DNA from 2 places in the Corynebacterium amycolatum genome. Region 1 is predicted to be linked to the other one. Evidence: predicted binding sites of a transcription regulator. Region 1 holds the regulator's gene; the other holds the start of a gene.
The links. Region 1 encodes LexA, which represses DNA repair genes until DNA is damaged. Its sites were predicted from a motif close to CGAACANNTGTTCG; they were not measured.
Positions count from the first base shown of each region.

Region 2: I6J19_RS03920 (HNH endonuclease signature motif containing protein) is a predicted target of LexA. The motif match lies at 1,534-1,547, and genes of this name have one in related genera.

Region 1 is NZ_CP069513.1:2,008,812-2,025,153, forward strand. Features, by position in the region: gene I6J19_RS08815 (neutral/alkaline non-lysosomal ceramidase N-terminal domain-containing protein) at 1-50, opposite strand, end outside; gene I6J19_RS08820 (DUF1846 domain-containing protein) at 266-1,768, shown strand; gene trhO (oxygen-dependent tRNA uridine(34) hydroxylase TrhO) at 1,830-2,762, shown strand; gene hrpA (ATP-dependent RNA helicase HrpA) at 2,856-6,911, shown strand; gene nrdR (transcriptional regulator NrdR) at 6,908-7,390, opposite strand; gene lexA (transcriptional repressor LexA) at 8,256-8,957, shown strand; gene I6J19_RS08845 (DeoR/GlpR family DNA-binding transcription regulator) at 9,051-9,830, shown strand; gene I6J19_RS08850 (1-phosphofructokinase family hexose kinase) at 9,827-10,798, shown strand; gene I6J19_RS08855 (PTS fructose transporter subunit IIABC) at 10,834-12,993, shown strand; gene I6J19_RS08860 (HPr family phosphocarrier protein) at 13,134-13,406, shown strand; gene I6J19_RS08865 (uracil-xanthine permease family protein) at 13,498-14,841, opposite strand; gene hflX (GTPase HflX) at 14,878-16,342, opposite strand, start outside.
Region 2 is NZ_CP069513.1:894,471-899,086, forward strand. Features, by position in the region: gene clpB (ATP-dependent chaperone ClpB) at 1-562, shown strand, start outside; gene I6J19_RS03915 (GNAT family N-acetyltransferase) at 749-1,396, shown strand; gene I6J19_RS03920 (HNH endonuclease signature motif containing protein) at 1,624-3,171, shown strand; gene I6J19_RS03925 (SDR family oxidoreductase) at 3,188-3,481, opposite strand; gene I6J19_RS03930 (sulfurtransferase) at 3,613-4,443, shown strand.

The DNA of each region.
Region 1 (16,342 bases):
GCGGTTGGTTCTGCCGAATTCGACGATGATGCCATCTGGGGATCGAGCATGTCACATCCTCTTCATATTTCTTTTTGAATATCAATATGCTGGACTTTAATCAGACAATCCCCTACGCGTGGCCTAATTCACCAAAGTTTCCAAAATCCCCCCGCGACAGCAGTAACCGATACGACATTCGCAAGGCGGTATCACTACCATGGGCACAGTAGAATTTCGCAATATTTAGCGCGCTCCCCGCAGACACAACTTCAGAAAGGGCACCATGGGTCAGGCTGTCGGTTTTAACCGCGAGAAGTACATCGAAATGCAATCCGCTCATATTAAGAAGCGGCGCGCAGACATCGCAGGTGAAGGCGGCAAGCTCTACCTCGAAATGGGCGGCAAGCTATTTGATGATATGCATGCCTCGCGTGTTCTCCCAGGCTTCACACCTGACAATAAAATCGCTATGCTCGATCGCCTCAAGGACGATCTGGAAATCATGGTGTGCATCAATGCCAAGGATTTGGAGCGCCACAAGGTCCGCGCTGACCTCGACATCACTTACGAAGACGATGTGCTGCGTCTCGTCGATGTTTTTCGTGAACGCGGGTTTGTTGTCGGCAGCGTCGTCGTCACACAGCTTTCCGACGACAACACCCTGGCAAAGAACTTCATTGAGCGCCTGCAGCGACTCGGATTGAGCGTAATCCGCCATCGCAATATCGAGGGCTACCCAACAAACACCGAGAAAATTGTCAGTGAAGCCGGCTTCGGACTGAATGAATGGGCGCAAACGACGCGGGACTTGGTCGTTGTCACAGCGCCGGGCCCGGGCTCCGGAAAGCTGGCGACCTGTCTATCGCAGATTTACCACGACCACAAACACGGGATTCGTTCCGGTTACGCAAAGTTTGAGACCTTCCCTATCTGGAACCTGGCGCTCGAACACCCGGTAAATCTGGCCTACGAGGCGGCAACGGCTGATCTCGATGACATCAATCTCATCGACCCTTTTCATTTGGCCGCCTATGACACCAAGGTCACCAGCTATAACCGCGATGTCGAGGTCTTCCCACTGCTGCGCACCCTGCTGGAGAAGCTCGCGGGCGAGTCGCCGTACAAGTCACCGACCGACATGGGCGTCAATATGGCCGGTTACTGTATCGACGATGACGAAGTGTGCCGAGAGGCATCCAACCAAGAAATCGTTCGCCGTTACTACAAGGCTCTTGTCGACGAACACAAGAACAGCGCAGACGACGAAGTTTCGCAGCGCATTGCCATGATTATGAGCAAGGCCAACGTGTCGACAGCTGCCCGCCGAGTCGTCGCACCAGCACTTGAAGTTGAGAAATCTACCGGGGCGCCGGGCAGTGCAATCGAATTGCACGATGGCACAATCATCACGGGCAAGACCTCTGAGCTGCTCGGATGCTCAGCAGCAATGCTGCTCAACGCTCTCAAGAAGCTCGCCAATATCGACCCGGACTTACACTTGCTCTCCCCTGCTGCTATCGAGCCAATTCAAACGCTTAAGACGCATCACCTGGGCAGCCGCAACCCCCGCTTGCATACCGACGAGGTCCTTATCGCCCTTTCCGTGTCGGCGGCCACCAGCGACGACGCCCGCGCAGCCCTCGCCGAGCTGAAGAACCTTCGAAACTGCGATGTCCACACCACCACTATTCTCGGCAGCGTGGACGAAACAATTTTCCGCAACCTCGGTGTCCTAGTTACTTCCGAGCCCAAGTACCAGAAAAAGGCACTCTATCAGAAGCACTAAACCAGACCACCAGCTCACGTCGAAAATAGGATAACTGGGAGAGCAGACTAGAATAGTCCCCGTGAGCATCAGCAAGATTCTTCTGTACTACCAGTTCGCCCCGCTGTCCGATCCGCGTGCCATTATGCTGTGGCAGCGCGATCTTTGCGAATCGTTAGGGCTTAAAGGTCGCATTCTGGTGTCCGAGCACGGCATCAACGGCACCGTCGGAGGTGATCTCGATGCCTGTAAGAAGTACATCAAGAAAACCAAGCAGTACCCCGCTTTTCACTCCATGCAGTTCAAGTGGAGCGAAGGCGGCGCTGATGACTTTCCGAAACTCTCCGTCAAGGTTCGCGACGAAATCGTCGCTTTCGGTGCTCCGGGCGAGCTTAAAGTCGATACCGAAGGTGTCATTGGCGGCGGCACACATTTGAAGCCAGAAGAGGTCAATAAACTGGTCGAAGAACGCGGCGACGATGTCATCTTCTTCGATGGCCGCAACGCAATGGAAGCCGAGATTGGCAAGTTTAAAAACGCCGTCGTCCCGGACGTAAAGACCACGCACGACTTCATCGACGAACTGGAATCCGGCAAGTACGACTGGATGAAGGACAAGCCGATTATTTCCTACTGCACCGGCGGCATCCGCTGCGAGATCCTCTCCGCGCTTATGAAGAACCGCGGGTTCGAAGAGGTCTACCAAATCGACGGCGGTATTGTCCGCTACGGCGAAAAGTTTGGCAATAAGGGGCTGTGGGAAGGCTCTCTCTATGTCTTCGACAAGCGCATGCATATGGAGTTTGGCGATGGCATCGAAGATGAGGACTACGTACAGCTCGGACACTGCGTCCACTGCGGCAAGCCCACAAACACCTTCCAAAACTGCATCAACGAAGACACCTGCCGTCGACAGGTGCTTATCTGCGATGACTGCTGGGAGGATACCGAGACACAGCACTGTGGGCGCGAGGACTGCAAGGAAGTTGCCGAAGAGCTAGCAGCCGCAAAGTAGGACGCTTCCTGCTGCCATCGGACCATCTTGAGCGTCTCCAATCAGCACAGATGTGGGTTGTCTACCAAGACACGGCTAATCTAGTAGGCAACCATGACTACTCCTAGCCGTTCTGATAAACCAGCTCCACGTGTCCAGTCGGGAAACCACCACTCCCGCCATCGCAATTCCGCCAGGCCGCAGCGCTCTGACAAGCCTGCTAAGGACACGCGTAAAAAGGAGCTCTACCAGCTCGCTGATCAATTACCTATTCGGGAGGCCCAGTCCTTCCGACGTCGGCTAAAGCGAGCATCCGCGCCGAAGGCGCTGTCTGCAATCTCTGCAGACCTCGACTTTGCGCTGGAGCGGTTAGAAGATCGTCGTAATGCGATTCCTCGCATCACCTACCCGGCGCAGTTGCCGGTGTCCGCCCGCCGCGACGATATTGCAGAGGCGATTGAGAACAATCAGGTCGTCATTATTGCTGGTGAGACTGGCTCTGGTAAAACTACCCAAATCCCGAAGATATGCCTAGAACTGGGACGCGGGGTGCGGGGCAAGATTGGCCATACGCAGCCACGTCGTATTGCGGCGCGTTCGGTGGCGGAGCGAATTGCCCATGAGCTGGGCGAGAAGATTGGACAGCACGTCGGTTATGCGGTGCGTTTTGATGACCGCGTGGGCAAGGATACCTGCATTAAACTGATGACCGACGGTATCCTGCTGGCCGAAATTGGCCGCGACCGACTGTTGCGTGAGTACGACACCATCATCATCGATGAGGCGCACGAACGCAGCCTCAACATCGACTTCCTGCTGGGATATTTAAAGCATATTCTGCCGCAGCGCCCAGATCTGAAGATCATTATCACTTCGGCGACGATTGATCCGGAACGGTTCGCCCGTCATTTCGCGCCTGACGACGAGCACACTGCGCCCATCATCGAGGTGTCAGGGCGCACCTACCCGGTGGAAATCCGCTATCGCCCTCTGGTGCGGACTGTTGTTGCGAAAAATGGGCAAGAAAAGGAAGTCGCCATCGAGCAGATCGATGGTGTTATCGCTGCGTGCGAGGAGCTCATGCGGCTTGGCGACGGCGATATCCTGGTGTTCTTTTCGGGTGAGCGCGAGATCCGAGAAGCAGCCGAAGCCATCGAGGGCAGGCGCTGGAAGGGTGTAGAAGCCGTTCCACTGTTCGGTCGGCTATCTAATGCAGAGCAGCACCGAATCTTCACCCCGCACTCCGGGCGCCGCATTGTGCTGGCGACCAATATCGCGGAGACGTCGCTGACGGTGCCGGGTATTGAGTACGTCGTCGATACTGGTACCGCACGCATTTCCCGGTACTCCACCCGCACGAAGGTGCAGCGCCTGCCAGTCGAGGACATCAGCCAGGCATCCGCGAATCAGCGCTCTGGACGCTGTGGTCGTGTAGCTGATGGCGTGGCGATTCGTCTCTACAGCGAGGAGGAATTTCTCTCTCGCCCCGAGTTTACGGATCCGGAGATTCTGCGCACCAATCTCGCTTCGGTTGTACTGCAAATGATTTCGTTGCGGCTTGGCGCGATTGAGGCCTTCCCCTTTGTCCAGCCACCAGAGCACAAGGCAGTGCGCGATGGCATTAACCTGCTCACAGAGCTTCAGGCTATTACCACCACGTCGGCGTCTGGGAGAGGCCGTGAATCTGACTCCGGCGCCAGTGCCGACGCCCCCGAGCTGACGGACATCGGCCGACAGATTGCCCGTATACCTGTCGACCCGCGCCTTGCCCGCATGCTGGTCGAAGGGTACGAAAACACCACTCTTGGGGCTGTGACCGTCATTGTCGCCGCGTTGTCTTTGCAGGATGTTCGCGAACGTCCGCTGGAGTTCCAAGCTCAGGCAGATCAGCTACATGCCCGTTTTAAGGACACCACCAGCGACTTCAACTCCCTGCTGAAGCTCTGGGAATACCTGGAGGAAAAGCGCCGCGAGCTTAGCGGTAACCAGTTCCGCAAGATGTGCAAACGCGAGTACCTCCACTATCTGCGCGTTCGCGAGTGGCAGGACTTGGTGCGTCAGCTCCACCAGGCAACGGCTGAGCTGGGCTGGAGTCTTTCGGCCCGCAGCTTAACCAGCGGTGTCGACGATCCCGACGAGGTGGCAAAGTCGCTGTTACCGGGTCTGTTATCGATGATTGGTACGCGCGAGGGCGAGGGCAAGGAATTTACTGGCACCCGAAACACGAAGTTCCTCATTCACCCCTCGTCCGCGCTGGCGAAGAAGCCACCCCGCTGGGTGATGGCTGCGGAGATCGTCGAGACTTCTCGAACTTTCGCTCGAAACGTTGGCACCATTCAGCCTCAATGGGTCGAAAAGGTGGCTCCTCACCTGCTGAAACATCAGTACTCGGAACCGCACTGGTCGGCTAAACGCGGTGCGGCTATGGCTTACCAGAAGTCGACGCTCTACGGCGTGCCCGTAGTCGTTGACCGACTGGTGCCTTATCACCGTGTTGATGCGGATGCCGCACGCTCTATGTTCATCCGCTGCGCACTTGTCGACGGCGAGTGGAACACTCATCATGAGTTCTTCAAGAACAACCAAGACAAGCTGGCCGAAGCTGCGAAGATCGAGGAAAAGCAGCGGTCCCGCGGGATTGTCGTCGACGACGATGTTCTTTACGCGTTCTACGACTCCAAGTTGCCTGCTTCCATTACCACTGCAGCCAATTTTGACCGCTGGTGGAAAAAGACCAAACCCAAGCAGCCGAATCTCCTCGATTTCGATCCGAACAAGCTGCTCAATCCGGATGCCGGCGATATCGATGACAATGCCTTCCCCGAAATGTGGCAGCAGGGCTCCGTCGATTTCTCGCTGTCCTATAAGTTCGAACCGGGAGCTCCTGATGACGGCGTAACCCTTCGCGTCCCGGTTCCTCTCCTGGCGGGTCTGCGTGAAGATGGCTTCGACTGGCAGGTTCCCGGTCTGCGCGCCGAGCTCGCAGAAGCCTATATTCGCACTCTCCCGAAGGCTCTGCGTAAGTCAGTTGTCCCCGCGCCGGATTTCGCACGCCGCGCGCTGGAGACAATGACGCCGTATTCAGGGCGCTTCGTTGATGTTTTCGCCGATGCTTTACGACGGCTCGGAGGCTCCGGCATCAATGGAGCCGATTTTGACCCGTCCAAGCTGCCAGCGCACCTGCGCTTTAACTATGCGGTTATCGACCGACACGGCAATATTGTCGATCAGAGCCGTGATCTCGCCCCCTTGCGCGCTAAGCACGCGGCAACTGTCTCGACTGCCGTTTCGAAGCGTGCAAAGTCTGCAGCCCACGAAGCCGTGAAAAAATGGACTTCGGACAATCTCGGCACTGTGGCAGAGACAGTCAAAAGTACTGTCGACGGTCAATCGGTCACCATGTATCCGACGCTTGTGACCACTAAGGATGGCGTGGCCGTCGAAGTCAAACCAACTAAGGCCCAGGCCGAGGCCACATTGGCAACTACCAACCTGACTATGTTGTTGCGCGAATGCCCCGTCAACGCTGCACAAATGACTAAGGGACTTCCACTTCAGCAACGCGTTGGTGTGGATGCGTGGCCGCATGGCGGCGCAGATGGACTCGTCGAAGACTGCCGCGTCGCAGTAATCCGCGATTGCATGATAGCTGCTGGTGGCCCGGTACGATCCCCCGAAGAATTCAACAAGCTACTTGAACAGGTTCGCTCCGGTGTCGCCTCGGAGGTACGCCAGTTGGTTGTCGGCATTGCACAGGCCATGCCGGCCTATGTCTCGGTGACTAATCAGCTGGATAAGTGGGAAGGCGATGCTATTGACGATATGCGTCGCCAGCTGGAGTTCATGTTCCCCAAGGGAGCGGTGGCCAAGCACGGATGGCAGCACCTGCGTCATTTGCCACGCTATCTACAAGCGATGGAGATTCGCCTTGAGGAAATGAACCGCGATCCCGGCCGTGATGCGGACCGTGAAGATGAGGTTACTGAGGCTCGTGAATATTTAGCTGCGAAACTCGAGCGGCTGCCCAAGGGGCGAGCGCATTCTGCGGAAGTTCGGGATATTCAGTGGCTTATCGAAGAGCTACGCGTCAGCCTCTTTGCCCAGCGTTTGGGAACAGCCCACAGTGTTTCCCTGACCCGAATAAAAAAACGTGTGGATAAGCTGCGCTAAGGCATCTCCGCTTCCTTGCCATGCGCCTGTGGTTTCTTTCCTTTGCGCATGCTGGAGATTTCCTGGATGAAGTCATCCGCCGAAGAAAATGACTTGTAGACGGAAGCGAACCGGAGGTAACCCACCTCATCCAATTCTTTCAATGGTTCAAGGATGGCGAGACCGATATCATTTGAGTCCACCCGAGGCGTGCCTTTCTCGCGGAGGCTCTCCTCCACTTTTTGTGCAAGCTTCTTCAGCTGAGACTCTGATACTTCACGCCCCTGGCACGCACGTCGAACACCCTGGATAACCTTTTCACGGTTGAACTCCTCAGGGATTCCATCCCGTTTAACAACCATCAGCTGCGAGCGTTCAATCGTAGAAAAACGTTTACCGCAATTCAGGCATTCTCTCCGGCGACGAATCCCCATACCGTTATCTATTAACCGTGAGTCCAAGACTCGTGTCTGATCATGGTGACAAAACTGGCAATACACAGCCTCCAGTCTACGTCCAACCCCAACGCCGGAAACCGGAATGATTATTGCGCGGAGTAGGAAGCGTACGTAGACGTAAAGGTGCTTTCGACTGTCTCACTTTCCCCTTGTTCAAAGACCACGCTGCCGAAAACTCCGAAGAAAACACCAAGCCCTAGAGCCCATACCGCCATCAAACGAGTCAGGTTAGTGCCTGAGGATACATCACTACGATTGGACTGCTGCGCCCTGCTAACAGGTAGAGACGGGCGCCCGTAGTTGACCGAGACATGACTAGGCCGCGACCTGTCCCTCCGCATTCGCGCCGATGAAGCCCCATCGCGATTGCGCTGTGCAATACGTGCACGCTGACCGGGCCGAACGATGTGCTGCGTGCAAGACGCACTACGTTCACCCCACACCAACGGGGCTTTCCGTGTCGTCCGAGCAGAGGGCTCGGAAACTTGAGAAAAGTCAATATCAGATGCGCTGCTAACACCTAGTGCGGTTGAAACCGTAGACATCATGTTTTCTCCCTTTCCAACGTTGACTCTCCCACCGTTGCCGGCCTGGAGAGAATAAGAGTTGTACGACCGTTTCCCGACGCTCTGGAGACTATGTCCAAGGGCGGATGCAGAGAATCCGTCTAGACCTTTTCATCAAACGACTGTTCGAGTAACTTGTCATGTTCGATTTATAACACCATGTTCGAACGTTGTCTACTGCTATCCGGTTTTATTTTCGATTTTCGGAACCGCCACGGCCTCCGAGCACGGATTACGCAGACTTTTTCCAAAGAATCCAAGGACGTGCGGTGTTCGATGCTCGACGATTCGAACAGTTTTGAGCTATCATTCATTCGAAAGAGTTTGAGAAGGGATGTTCCATGGCTCAAAAGAAGAAAGCGAACCCTAAAACACTCACCGATCGGCAGCGTCGCATTCTTGATGTCATTTCGGATGCCGTCGTACTTCGCGGATACCCACCGAGCATTCGAGAAATTGGAGATGCCGTGGGCTTGAATTCCACCTCGTCGGTGGCATACCAACTCAAGGAGTTGGAAAAGAAGGGCTTTCTCCGCCGCGACCCACACAAACCCCGTGCGGTAAACGTAAGGGATTCGAAATCCTCAGCTGGCACTTTCACTCCGGTAAAGCCTGGGCCAAAGGCCACTGGCAGCACCCAAACTCCCGAGATACCAGAGGACATGCCAGAGCCAATCTTCGTTCCTATCGTTGGACAGATTGCGGCTGGCAACCCCATTTTGGCGGAACAGCATGTGGAAAGTCATATGGCACTTCCGATGGAGATTACGGGCTCTGGTCAGCTGTACCTACTCAAGGTCGTGGGTGATTCCATGGTTGACGCAGGCATTCTCGACGGAGACTGGGTGGTAGTCCGTTCCCAAGACGTGGTCGAACAGGGCGACTTTGTTGCAGCCCTGTTTGAAGATGAAGCAACAGTCAAGGAATGGCACGAAGACGCTGCTGGCAAGTGGCTAATGCCCCATAATCGCGCATTTGACCCGCTCCCCGCAGAGCACGCCAAGATCCTCGGCAAGATTGTCAGCGTCCTACGCAGTCTCTAATTTCCCACATTTTCGTTGCCCGAAACAGACACAAACGGGCATACTGGAAACAGGTAGTAAAGCTGAGAATTCTTAACAGCTAAGGAGCGGGGAATGTACGCAGAGGAACGCCGCCGGAAGATTGCGTCTTTGACAGCAGTCGAAGGGCGCGTGACGGTCGCTGATCTTGCGGAAGCTTTCGATGTCACAGCAGAGACGATTCGCCGTGACCTAGCTCAGTTGGATGCAGAGGGCGCAGTTCACCGTGTACACGGTGGCGCTGTAGCTACTCGTTCTTTTCAGACTGTTGAGTTTTCAGTTGCCGCTCGAAAGAACGCGCAGAAAGACGCGAAGCTCTCTATTGCCCGCTGTGCTGCCGATTTTCTACCTGACTCTGGTGGTGGAATTTTTCTCGATGCCGGAACTACCACCGAGGCTCTTGCAGAGCTGATGGTCCACTCCCCTGATAACCGCCGTTGGTCGGTTGTCACAAACTCTCTTCCCAACGCCATCACACTCGCAGGATCGAACCGCATTGAGCTTCAACTCCTTGGCGGCCAAGTCCGCGTCATTACTCAGGCGGTTGCTGGCGATACCGCACTCCGTACTCTTGCGGTTATGCGTGCCGATGTCGCTTTCATTGGTTCTAATGCCTTGACAATTGACCACGGTCTTTCTACTGCTGATCCGCAGGAAGCAGCGGTAAAGCGCGCGATGATCACGAATGCGCGCAAGGTCATCGTTATGGCGGACTCGACGAAACTCGGCCGTGACTTCCTTGTCAGTTTTGCGGCATTGGAAGATATCGACGTCGTGATTACAGATTCCTCTGCCCCGGAGCAATTCGTGAACGATCTCAGGGAGCAAGGTGTCGAGGTCGTGGTTGCTTCATGATCCTGACCTTGACTGTAAATCCGTCAATCGATCGACTTGCTCGCCTCGATACGGAGCTCAAGCGAGGTGGAGTGTTCCGCCTACCAATGGCTGAGGACATGGCTGGCGGCAAGGGAATTAATGTGTCCAAGGCGTTGCACTACGCGGGAGAAAAGACGCTCGCGCTCTACCCGGCATCAGACTCCGGAAAATTCACACGTCTGTTGGAAGTCTCTGGCATCCCCCACGAAGCCATCAACACGACTAACGAAGCCCGCGTTAATCTCACACTCGCAGAGCCAGATGGGACGACCACCAAGCTCAATTCCCCTGGCATGACATTGACAAAAGCGCACCGTAGACGTGTCCTGGAGAAGCTTATCCACCATGCTAAACGCGCCACGTGGGTAGTTTTCGCAGGTTCACTGCCCCCTGGCGTCCCCCGGGATTTTTACGTTCAATGCACCGAAGCGGTGTATTCGGTCAACCCGAATATTCGTGTTGCTATGGACACTAGCGACGGCCCACTGACTGAGGTCGTTCGCGCATTTCCGAAGGTGCGGCCTTTTTTGATGAAGCCAAACGCCTACGAACTTGGCCAAATCATTGATCAGGACGGCGAAGAACTTGAGGCCGCTGCAGCCGAAGGGAACTATCTTCCCGTAGCGCAAGCTGCTCGTGCACTGAACGAACTTGGTGTTTCCGAAGTCCTTGCCACTCTCGGCGAGGCAGGGGCGGTACTTTCAGTGAAGTCAGGCGGTTGTTTCGCTGCTACCTCACCCTCGATAGTCGCTCAGTCCACGGTCGGTGCTGGAGACTGTGCTTTGGCCGGCTACGTTATGTCCCGCGAACGCGGTGATAGTCACCAAGATTCACTAACCACCGCCGTGGCTTATGGGGCGGCGGCAACCAGTCTTCCCGGTACGACCATCCCCTATCCAGAACAGGTTCGCCCCGAGGCTGGCCGGTTATGGCAGCTCGACGCTTAGCTTTTCGATGCCTAGATAAGGAACATTAGAAAACCATGTCTTCTTCGGCAGATTCTTCCGCTATTGCATCAGACCTGGCCGATGAGTCGACAGTGTACCTTGACCTAGATGTCGGTCCACAAAAGGAGAAGATCCTTAACTACCTCATCGCTAAAGCCGTAGAGACCGGCCGCGCCACCGACAGCAACGGCATCGTCGCGGCAGCCCTCAAACGCGAAGAGAAGGCCCCGACAGGTCTGCCGGGCGGAATAGCCATCCCCCACTGCCGCCATGAGGACTGGTCGACGCCGACCCTGATGTTTGTCCGCTTAACAAGCGCTACGGAATTCACCACACCAGATGGGCCGGCGGACCTGCTTTTTTTCATTGGTGTCCCAGCCAGCAACAGCGATGTCCACGTCGATATTCTGGCTGCACTCGCAAAAGCACTTCGCGATAAGGGGTTTCGAGCAGCTCTTCGCGGTGCTGAAAGCGATGAAGAGGCCGCCCGGATTATTAGCGAGCACATCACCAAGGCGCCTCGTCGGAAAGCGAAAAAACCTCCGGCGAAGACCAATATTGTCGCCATTACGGCCTGCCCCACGGGCATCGCTCACACTTATTTGGCAGCCGAAGCGCTTACTGGCGCGGCAGAAAGCATGGCTGATGTCACGCTAACTGTAGAGACTCAGGGCTCGGCAGGAACCCAGGAAGCCCCCGCAGAAGCAATTGACCGGGCCGACGTGCTAGTAATCGCAGCCGATATTGGAGTTACGGGGCTTAAGCGCTTCAGCGATAAACCACAGGTCAAAGTGCCAATTCGTAAGGCAGTCAATGAGCCCACTGCGGTTATTGAACAAGCGAAGGCGGTAGCAGAACAATCACGTGTTCGCGCCTACGACCGAAAGGCGCCGCAACCTAAGAATGACCACGACAAAGAGGCCGCTTCGCAAACCGGTAATGCAGGTGCAGGCCCTACATCTGAGAGGGTACGAGCAACTACGAAGGTGGGGGCGCGTAAATCGTCGTTAAGCGGCGATAAAGCCTTCGGACACTGGGTTCGTGACGCCATTATGACCGGTGTCAGCTATATGGTGCCGTTCGTAGCCGCTTCGGGGTTGTTGATTGCGCTGGGATTCCTCGTCGGCGGTCATCAGGTTGGTCTAGTAGCTGACGCCGTGACTAGGGATTTGCGGCTGCCGGAGGTTATCGGACTCGATGCTCCGATTACTGTGCCGACAGAAAATCTCGGCACCGTGCTAGTTGACCGTAGTGGGCTGTGGCTGTATCTCGGCTCGACGCTTTTTGCAATCGGTAACCACGGCATGCAGGTCATTGTGGCTGTAATGAGTGCTTATATCGCCTTTGGCATGGCTGGCAGAGCCGGTATTGCACCCGGCTTCATTGGCGGTGCCATCGCGGTCACGGTTGGCGCCGGCTTCCTTGGGGGCCTGGTGACAGGCATTCTGGCGGGACTAGTTGTAGCCCTACTGTTGAGGATGAAGGTCCCGGACTGGCTGCGACCGCTGATGCCGGTTGTCGTGATTCCTATGCTCGGGGCTATGGCCGTTGGGCTCACCATGTACCTGCTTCTCGGGATGCCGCTGGCATGGCTGATGACGGCCCTGCAGCAGTGGCTGCAATCACTGGATACGACAGCGGCGTTCCTGTTCGGTGGTCTTCTCGGCGCAATGATGTGCGTAGATATGGGCGGAATGATCAACAAGGCTGCTTATCTTTTTGCCGTCGCAAACATCGCCTCGGAAGATCCAGCATCATGGAAGATTATGGCCGCTGTGATGGCGGCGGGCATGGTACCTCCGTTGGCGACATCGCTGGCAGTTGTACTCCGACCAAAGCTGTTCAGTTCAGCTGAGCGTCAAAACGGCAAAGCGGGCTGGGTGCTCGGTGCGGCCTTCATTTCAGAGGGAGTGATTCCCTTCGCCGCCGCAGATCCGCTGCGAGTGATTCCGTCGATTGTGATTGGCGGTGCCGTCACCGGTGGCACTTCAATGGTTTTAGGAGCCGCCACACGCGTTCCACACGGAGGTATTTTCGTGCTGTTTGCAATCGACAATCCTGTCGCATGGCTTGCTGCAATCGTCTTGGGCAGCATAGTGGCAGCAATTCTCGTTGTGGCAGCTAAAAGCCTGTGTCCGCGGCAAGTCAGTACCGATAATCAAAACCTAGAAGCAGACATTTCAGCGGACGCCTAAATTCTTTCGCTAAACCCAGCTGCGTCCGCAGAAGCATTCCTGCAAACTTCACCAAACATGCCCCATCCCAACCTGCCAAGCGATTAAGCTCTGAACAGGTGTCGAGGAAATCGAGAAGCAGAAAGGCAAGGTGCCGCCCCATGGCTACGCAACACGTCCACGTCGGCTCCAAGGTGGGTATTCACGCCCGCCCCGCGTCGGTAATCGCTGAGCGTGCCTCCCGATTTCAGGAAGAAATACTGATCGAACTCATTGATTCACCCGAACCCGACAACGAACCGGCTGATGCTTCCTCAACGTTGATGCTGATGGCACTCGGCGCAGGATATGGCGATGAAGTCACAATCACCAGTACAAACGCGGTTGCGGTGGAGCAGATTGCACAGCTGATCGCCCAAGATTTGAGCGATTAAAAGCAATATGCTTAACGACGGAACATCGTGGCAACGGTCACGGGGTTCCGTCGTAAAGCATTCGTACAAGATCCTGCTCTGGACGGGTGGCCTACGAGCGGTTCTCGCCGATGCGGTTATAGAGCCAGTTTAAAATTGGATAGCCGATAATAATGCCGACCGAACCCCAAGCAATGCCCTCCAGCGTCAGCGAACCGATGTCGAGGGTGAGGTTGCCGATACCCGCAATCAGCGCGGTGGCGGCAGCGGTGAGATTGACCGGGTTGTTGAAGTCGACCTTTTCGTCCATCCAGATGCGCACACCGAGCAGACCAATCAGGCCGTAGAGCACCATCGTTGCCCCACCGAGCACGCCGGTAGGAATGGTCAAAATGAGTGCGCCGAACTTTGGAATGAAAGCCAGTGCAATGGCCGTGAAAGCTGCCACCCAGTAAGCGGCAGTCGAATAGACACGGGTAGCGGCCATAACCCCGATATTCTCAGCGTAGGTAGTGGTACCAGAACCACCAGCTGAACCGGCGATGGTGGTGGCTAGACCGTCTGCAATAAGAGCATCGCCAGCGATGTCATCGAGGTTTCGGCCGGTCATGGCAGCAACAGCCTTGACGTGACCGACATTCTCGGCGATGAGCACTACGATGACGGGCAGACCAATCAGCATCGCATTGAAGTGGAACTCCGGCGCGTGGAATGCGGGCAGACCAATCCAGGCGGCATTGCCGACGGTTTCTGTAGCCTCGGGCGAGAGATTTCCGGTGGCAGCGGCGAAGACCCAGCCGATTAGTACGCCGATGAGAACACCCAGACGGCTGACCATACCGCGGCCAGCGACGGTTGCAAAGACAATGGATACCATCGTGACAAATGCGACCAACGGCTGAGTGGCGAAGTTCTCCGTGGCAGCAGGCGCCAGGTTAAGTCCGATGAGAGCGACGATGCTTCCTGTTACTGCAGGTGGCATCACTGCATCGAGGACACGCTTGCCGGCGAACTTTACTACGAAGCCAACGAGCATGAGCGCGATGCCGGCGCAGAGCACGACACCGAGCTGAACACTAATGCCCTGCGCCTGTGTCGCGGTCAGTGGCGCGATGAAGGCAAACGACGAGCCCAGGTAAGAGGGCAAGCGATTTCGGGTTATCAGCAGGAAGACAATCGTGCCGATACCCGAGAACAGCAGTGTGGTGTTGACTGGAAAGCCGGTCAACAGCGGCACCAGAAGAGTTGCACCGAACATGGCAATGACGTGCTGTGCGCCAATGCCAATCGTGCGAGGCCAATCGAGGCGTTCGTTGGGAGCCACCACGGCTCCCGGTGCAATCTTTCGACCGTCACCGTGAATATCCCAACCGAAAAGACGGCCACGTTCGGCATTTTCAGCAGGCGGATTTGCGGAGGTTCCCTGTTGGGTCTCCGCGTCAGAAGTAGAATTCATGGTTGTAATGCTAGTGGATGCCCACCGCAGTTCCCGCTACGGTTCGATGTGGTATGCCGACAGTTCATCCGCGAGGCTAGTGGGCAAACGCACGTCCATCTGGGTGCCTTGCTCCGTCCATGTTTCCGACAGCACGGTCGCATCTTCGTGGAGCATGGAGACAATATTGCCCTTGTCATAGGGGATCAACATGTGAACGTGAGACTCCAGCTCATTGAGAGCAAGCTCGAGTCGGGTCTCCAGTTCACCAATCCCCTCACCCGTTCGCGCAGAGACAAAGACCGCATCATCGAGCTGGTGGCGTAGCTGGGCCAGAGTGATGCCATCGGCCTTGTCAACCTTGTTGACTACCAACAGTTCGGGCGGAATCTCGGCGTTTTCTTCCTCCGCGATTTCGTTGATGACTTTGTTGACAGCCTTAATCTGCTCCAGCGGGAATGGGTCAGAGGAGTCTACGACGTGCATGATGACGTCGGCTTCGAGTACCTCTTCCAAGGTCGAGCGAAAAGCTTCAATGAGCTGCGTCGGCAAGTGACGCACAAATCCGACCGTATCGGTCATAATCACCGTGCGACCGTCGCGAAGCTTGGTGCGACGAGTCGTCGGATCTAGCGTTGCAAACAGCGCGTCCTCCACCAGCACACCAGCGCCTGTCAGTGCGTTGAGCAACGAAGACTTCCCCGCGTTGGTGTAGCCGACAATTGCCACGCGCGGCAGGTGACCAGCCTTACGACGTGCGCGCTTAATCTCACGCGCAGTTTTCATACCAGCCAATTCCTTGCGAATCCGCGCCATATCTTGGCGTAGTCGCTGACGATCGGTTTCGATCTTAGTTTCACCTGGACCACGCAGACCCACGCCGCCGTTGGAGCCCGCGCGACCACCAGCCTGACGCGACAGGTTGCCACCCCAACCGCGCAGACGCGTGTAGAGGTACTGCATCTGTGCCAGCGAAACCTGCGCCTTGCCCTCCTTGGACTTCGCGTGCTGAGCGAAGATGTCCAGAATCAGCATGGTGCGGTCAATAACCTTGGCGTCAAGCCGGTCCTCCAGCGCCACCAATTGGCCAGGAGACAGCTCACCGTCGCAAATAACTGTATCTGCGCCGGTAGAGGCGACAATATCGCGAAGCTCGTTAAGCTTGCCGGATCCCACGTAAGTACCAGGGTCTGGCTTATCGCGGCGCTGCAGCACCATCTCTAGAACTTCCGAACCTGCAGTCTCCGCCAGCGCAGCGAGCTCCTCCATCGCCACTTCGGCTTCCTGTAGGGTCCCGGATGTCCAGACACCGAGCAGCACAACGCGTTCCAGTCGGAGCTGACGGTACTCGACCATCACCTCTTCAGACTCAGTATGCGCTACTGACCTGGTCAGCCGGCGCAGAGAGGATCGCGCCTCCAGATCCAAGTCACCGACGGTAGGTTCCCTTTGCGTGCCGACGTTCGTCGCGAACGCATCCCCGGAGGCACTATCGGCGTTTTTGTCAGCATCATTAGCGTCG
Region 2 (4,616 bases), 1.1 Mb from region 1:
GTACACCGTCGTGCTTTTCGACGAGGTTGAGAAGGCTCACCCGGACGTGTTCGATGTGCTCCTGCAGGTGCTCGATGAGGGGCGCCTGACTGATGGTCAGGGGCGAACCGTGGACTTCCGAAACACGATTCTGATTCTCACCTCCAACCTCGGTGCTGGTGGTACGCATGAACAGATCATGGATGCGGTCAAGATGGCCTTCAAGCCGGAGTTCATCAACCGTCTCGACGATGTAGTGATCTTCGATCCGCTGACCTCCGAGCAGCTGCGCGGCATTGTGGACATTCAGGTTCGCAACCTGGCGGAGCGTTTGGCTGCACGTCGTCTGGTGCTGGATGTCTCGGATGGGGCACTGGATTGGCTGTCGGAGCGCGGCTACGACCCGGCCTATGGTGCCCGTCCGCTGCGTCGCCTGGTGCAGAAGGCAATCGGCGATGAGCTGGCACGTCGACTGCTCGCGGGCGATGTTCGCGATGGTGACCGAGTAGAGGTTACGGTTGCTGACGATGGTGAGTCGCTGAAGGTTGTCGGCTATGGTGAGGATGGCGTAGCCCGGGGCTAGGGCTCCCAATCCTCAGGGCGATGCCTGTTCAGCAGGCTGTCCGTTTGTTGGGGCGGTTTGGGAGAGTTTTCTCCTGAACCGCCCCTTTTTTGTGCTTTTGTTGTCCGGGTTTATGTCCCCTGCGGCCGATCGTGTGGGCTTGTTGCATTCCGGTCGGTCTGGAGTGTGCCGGTATAGTGCGCAAGTATGACTAACTTTCAGTGGCGACCAGCGACAGACTCCGACCGCCCCTTCATTGCCTGGATGGACGAACTAACGGAAACGTTCGGAGATGAAAGTCAGCCACTGCCGGAAGATTATGTAGTCACGAGGCGCCAATACGTCGACCAATGGGATGCGAGTCAGGGCGGGGTTATCCTTTTCGCCACTTCGCTTGACGACGCTGACCTCGAGTCGCTCAGTAGCGACATGACCCGCACTGACCCATTTGAGCCGAGAGTTTCTCGCGAGGTCGCCTACAGCGCGGCCGCCATTAAGGCGGAATGGTTGGAGCGCGGGGATTCGTCGTCAAGCGAAGAATGCGAGGGCTATGAAGTGCCGGTGGGGGCGGCCTGGCTGCGTACGTTTACGAAGGACGATCCGGGGTACGGTTTTGTGGAAAATGGGATTCCTGAAGTAGCGATTGCGCTGCGTCCGGGTGTGGTCGGACGCAGGCTGTCGCAGCCGATGATTGCGGGGCTTCTTGAGTATGCGCGTGAGCTGGGGTACCCGGGGGTTAGTCTGGCTGTCCATGATGCCAACCCGCGGGCGGCGAAAGCTTATGTGAAGGCGGGGTTTGAGCTAGTGGGGCGCTCGAGCTTCCCGGACCACGATGTGATGGTGGTGCGGTTTTAGGCTTTCGGGTGCAGTTCTTTTTTTGGGGGGCGGGTTGGTCGGGTTTTTAGGGCGGATGGTGGGGTATTCAAGCTCTGGAAGCGCGGCAGTGTTTCGGAAAAAGATTCGAAAAAGTTGGCTGAGGGGTTGTGGGGCGCCGAATGGGTGTGCGATAATGTGGGGGAGGGAAATTAGTTAGTCCATTTGGGGATTCGGATTGCTAGCGTTTTAAAAAGGGGGTGGGGGAAATGTCTACACCATCGGTGCCAAATGGCAGTGGACCGCTTTCGACATCTCAGGTTTTAGATGCGGTTGCGCAGTTTGAAGCTCTGTCGACAGTCATCGTAGAGAACTTCGAAGTACTTGCGCCGGATCATGCGCACGATGCATATAAGTCGATTGAGAAAGCGCGAAAACGACTCGCAGTAATTGATGCGACTTATGTGGAGACCATGAAGGGGCGGATGCCCAGCGCGGAGCATCGACAGATTGCGTGGCTAGCGCAGGAGATGCGAATCTCGCGAGCAGAAGCGAGGCAGCGTATCAACGTCGTAGGGCGCCTGAGTAGGAATGTTGATCCGTTTGCTCCGGCGAATGAGGATGTGCGAATGCCGAACCTTCGTCAGAAAGTTGAGGAAGGTGTTGTCGGTGCGGATGCTGTTTCGAAGATTGACAAAGCCGTTCGTGAGCTGCCGGCAACGGAGCATGCACAGCTGTCTAGGCTGCTGGACAAGCACATTGCAGATTTAGTGGACAAAATCCGTGTTGATGATCTCAATAAATTGCCGAACCGCCTGCGGGCGATGTTGGGGGTTGATGACCCGTATACGGATGAGGACCGCGCTCGGAAACGAAGCCTAAAAATCGGTGCTCAGGGGCCGGACGGCATGAGCCGGTTGAGCGGTGTGGTTACGCCTTCGTTTGCAGCGGTGCTCAAAAGGCTGCAGGCGGATCATGCGCGCCCTGGCGGGTTACTCGAAGAAGGTGCCGATGACCAGCGGAATCCGGAGCAGCGTTTTCATGATGCCGTGGAAGCGGCGGTGAATGGGGGCTTTCAACCAGGCGGTGACCTTCAGCCGGCGCGGGGGACGACATCGGTGGTCACCGTCGCGCATATCGCAGATGTGGCAGCGCTAGCTGGAGTCTCCTTGCCTGATGGGAAAGATTTTGTACTTCCTGGATCGGGCAAAGCGGTCTCTGATGCGGGAGTGCGAATTTCCATTAGTCAGGCCGTGCAACAGATGGTTGATAGAAATTCGTTCCTCCAAGTCTTGGGGAATGAGGGACAGACCTTGTACTTTGGTCGGTCCCGCAGGCTGGGGACTTTGCCACAGTATCTGGCCCTTCTTGGAGAGGAAGGAGGCTCCTCCGCGCCGGGCGTGGGCACTCCGGGAGCTATGTGTGATGTTCACCATGTGCAGTCGTGGTCTTCCGGTGGTGGCACTGATCTGGATAATCTCACGTTGGTTGATCCGGGTACGCATCGAAAGATCGATGATGCTCGATGTGATGAAAATGCTTGGTGGACGCTTCGGCCGGATGAGGTGCCGGCGATTCTAGGAACTGACGAAGGGGACGGGGGTAGTGGGGAGTGCGAGCCGGCCTCTACTAATCGTGTGGTCTGGGTGGCCCCGAAAGGCAAGGAAGGAAACCGAAAAGCGGAATCCAATGAGGACCCCGATACGTTCGATAGTCCGGGGCGCTGGTTGCGTCGTAAAGCGCGAGAGAAACGGGCGGGGGGACACAGCGGATGGCAATGGCGAGACGGGACAGGATCCCGGTGGGTAGTCGGGTAGGGAGCGGGGTCCTGGCTTAGAGGCTGATCTTCCGTTTCGTAGTCAGCTTTGCATTAATGAAGCGGTTGAGGAAAGGGGCACCGACGCTGGCGGCATAGTGCAGCAGTTTTGTCGGCAGGCTGACGGGGAAGTCAGCCTTAGTAATCGTGCCCTGTTTCTGGTTGATGCAGTCGACGATTGCGTTGGCGACATCAGCTGGTGTGATGCGAATACCCATGCGCTTGGTGCCGTCAGTGCTGACATTTTCGAGCAGAGACGTCAACAACTCCGACGGTTTAGCCGCAGGAAAGCAGTTTTTCTGCGGTGGCACGGCCGATTCCATGGCCTGCGTTTGAGATGAAAACGGCCAGGTGGGCAGCATCTTCAGACATCTTCCCGAGCTCCTAGTTTTAATAACGTACATATCGCGCTACCAAGTCAATCGATTTAGAATCCAGGATTATGACAACATCCATCTCGGTACAAGAGCTTCGTGACAAGATTGCCGGTGGCGGTCGCATCGTCGTCGTTGACGCACGCTGGTCGCGCGCTAAAAAACCATATGACTCCTACGCTACGGCTCACATCCCTCTGGCCGTGTTTTGTGATCCCGAGTTGGATCTAGCGGGTGTTCCCAGCCGAGAAGCTGGTCGCAACCCGCTGCCGGATATCGAGCGTGTGCGCGATGCCGTCCGTCGTTGGGGAGTCCGCTCGGAGCATCTGGTGATCGTCTACGACGCGGGCGATGGGCTGTTCGCGTCACGTGCTTGGTGGATTCTGCGCTGGGCGGGTCTGGAGAATGTGCGTGTCCTCACCGGCGGGTTAGCTGCTTGGGAAGCAGATGGAAACGAGACTGCCTTCGGTCCCGGCAATCTGCCGCAGCCTGGAACGATTGCGGTGAGCGAGGGCAATATGCCTGTTGCCAGCCTCGACGACGTACGCACCTGGTCTGAACGTGGAATTTTGGTGGATGCGCGTGAGCCCAGCCGCTTTGAAGGCCGCAGTGAGCGCGTCGATCTGCAGGCAGGTCACATCCCGGGTGCCGTGAACCTGGCGGCTCGCAGTCTGCAAAATGCCGACGGCTCCTTCCTGCCTGTTGAGCAGCTCCGTGAGCGCTTTGTCTCCGTCGGTATCGAAGCCGGTCGTAATGTAGCGGTCTACTCCGGTTCCGGTCTTCATTCCTCACTGTTCATTCAGGCCATGGAAGAAGCGGGCATTACTGACGCCTCGCTGTATGTCGGAGGCTGGTCCCAGTGGGCTGGCAATCCGAGCCTGCCTATCGTCCGTTTCTAAGCGGCGCCGGACTCGCATGTGTCCGGGGCAGGGCGACCCCCCCAGGGAACCCCTGATGTGTCGTCCATGTGGATATTTCCCCTCGCCCTTACGGTTCTAGAGAGTCCTGTACGCTCTCGCCTCGGGCATTGGCATTGCGCCAGACGGGGGACGGCATATTGTCGCTGACCAAA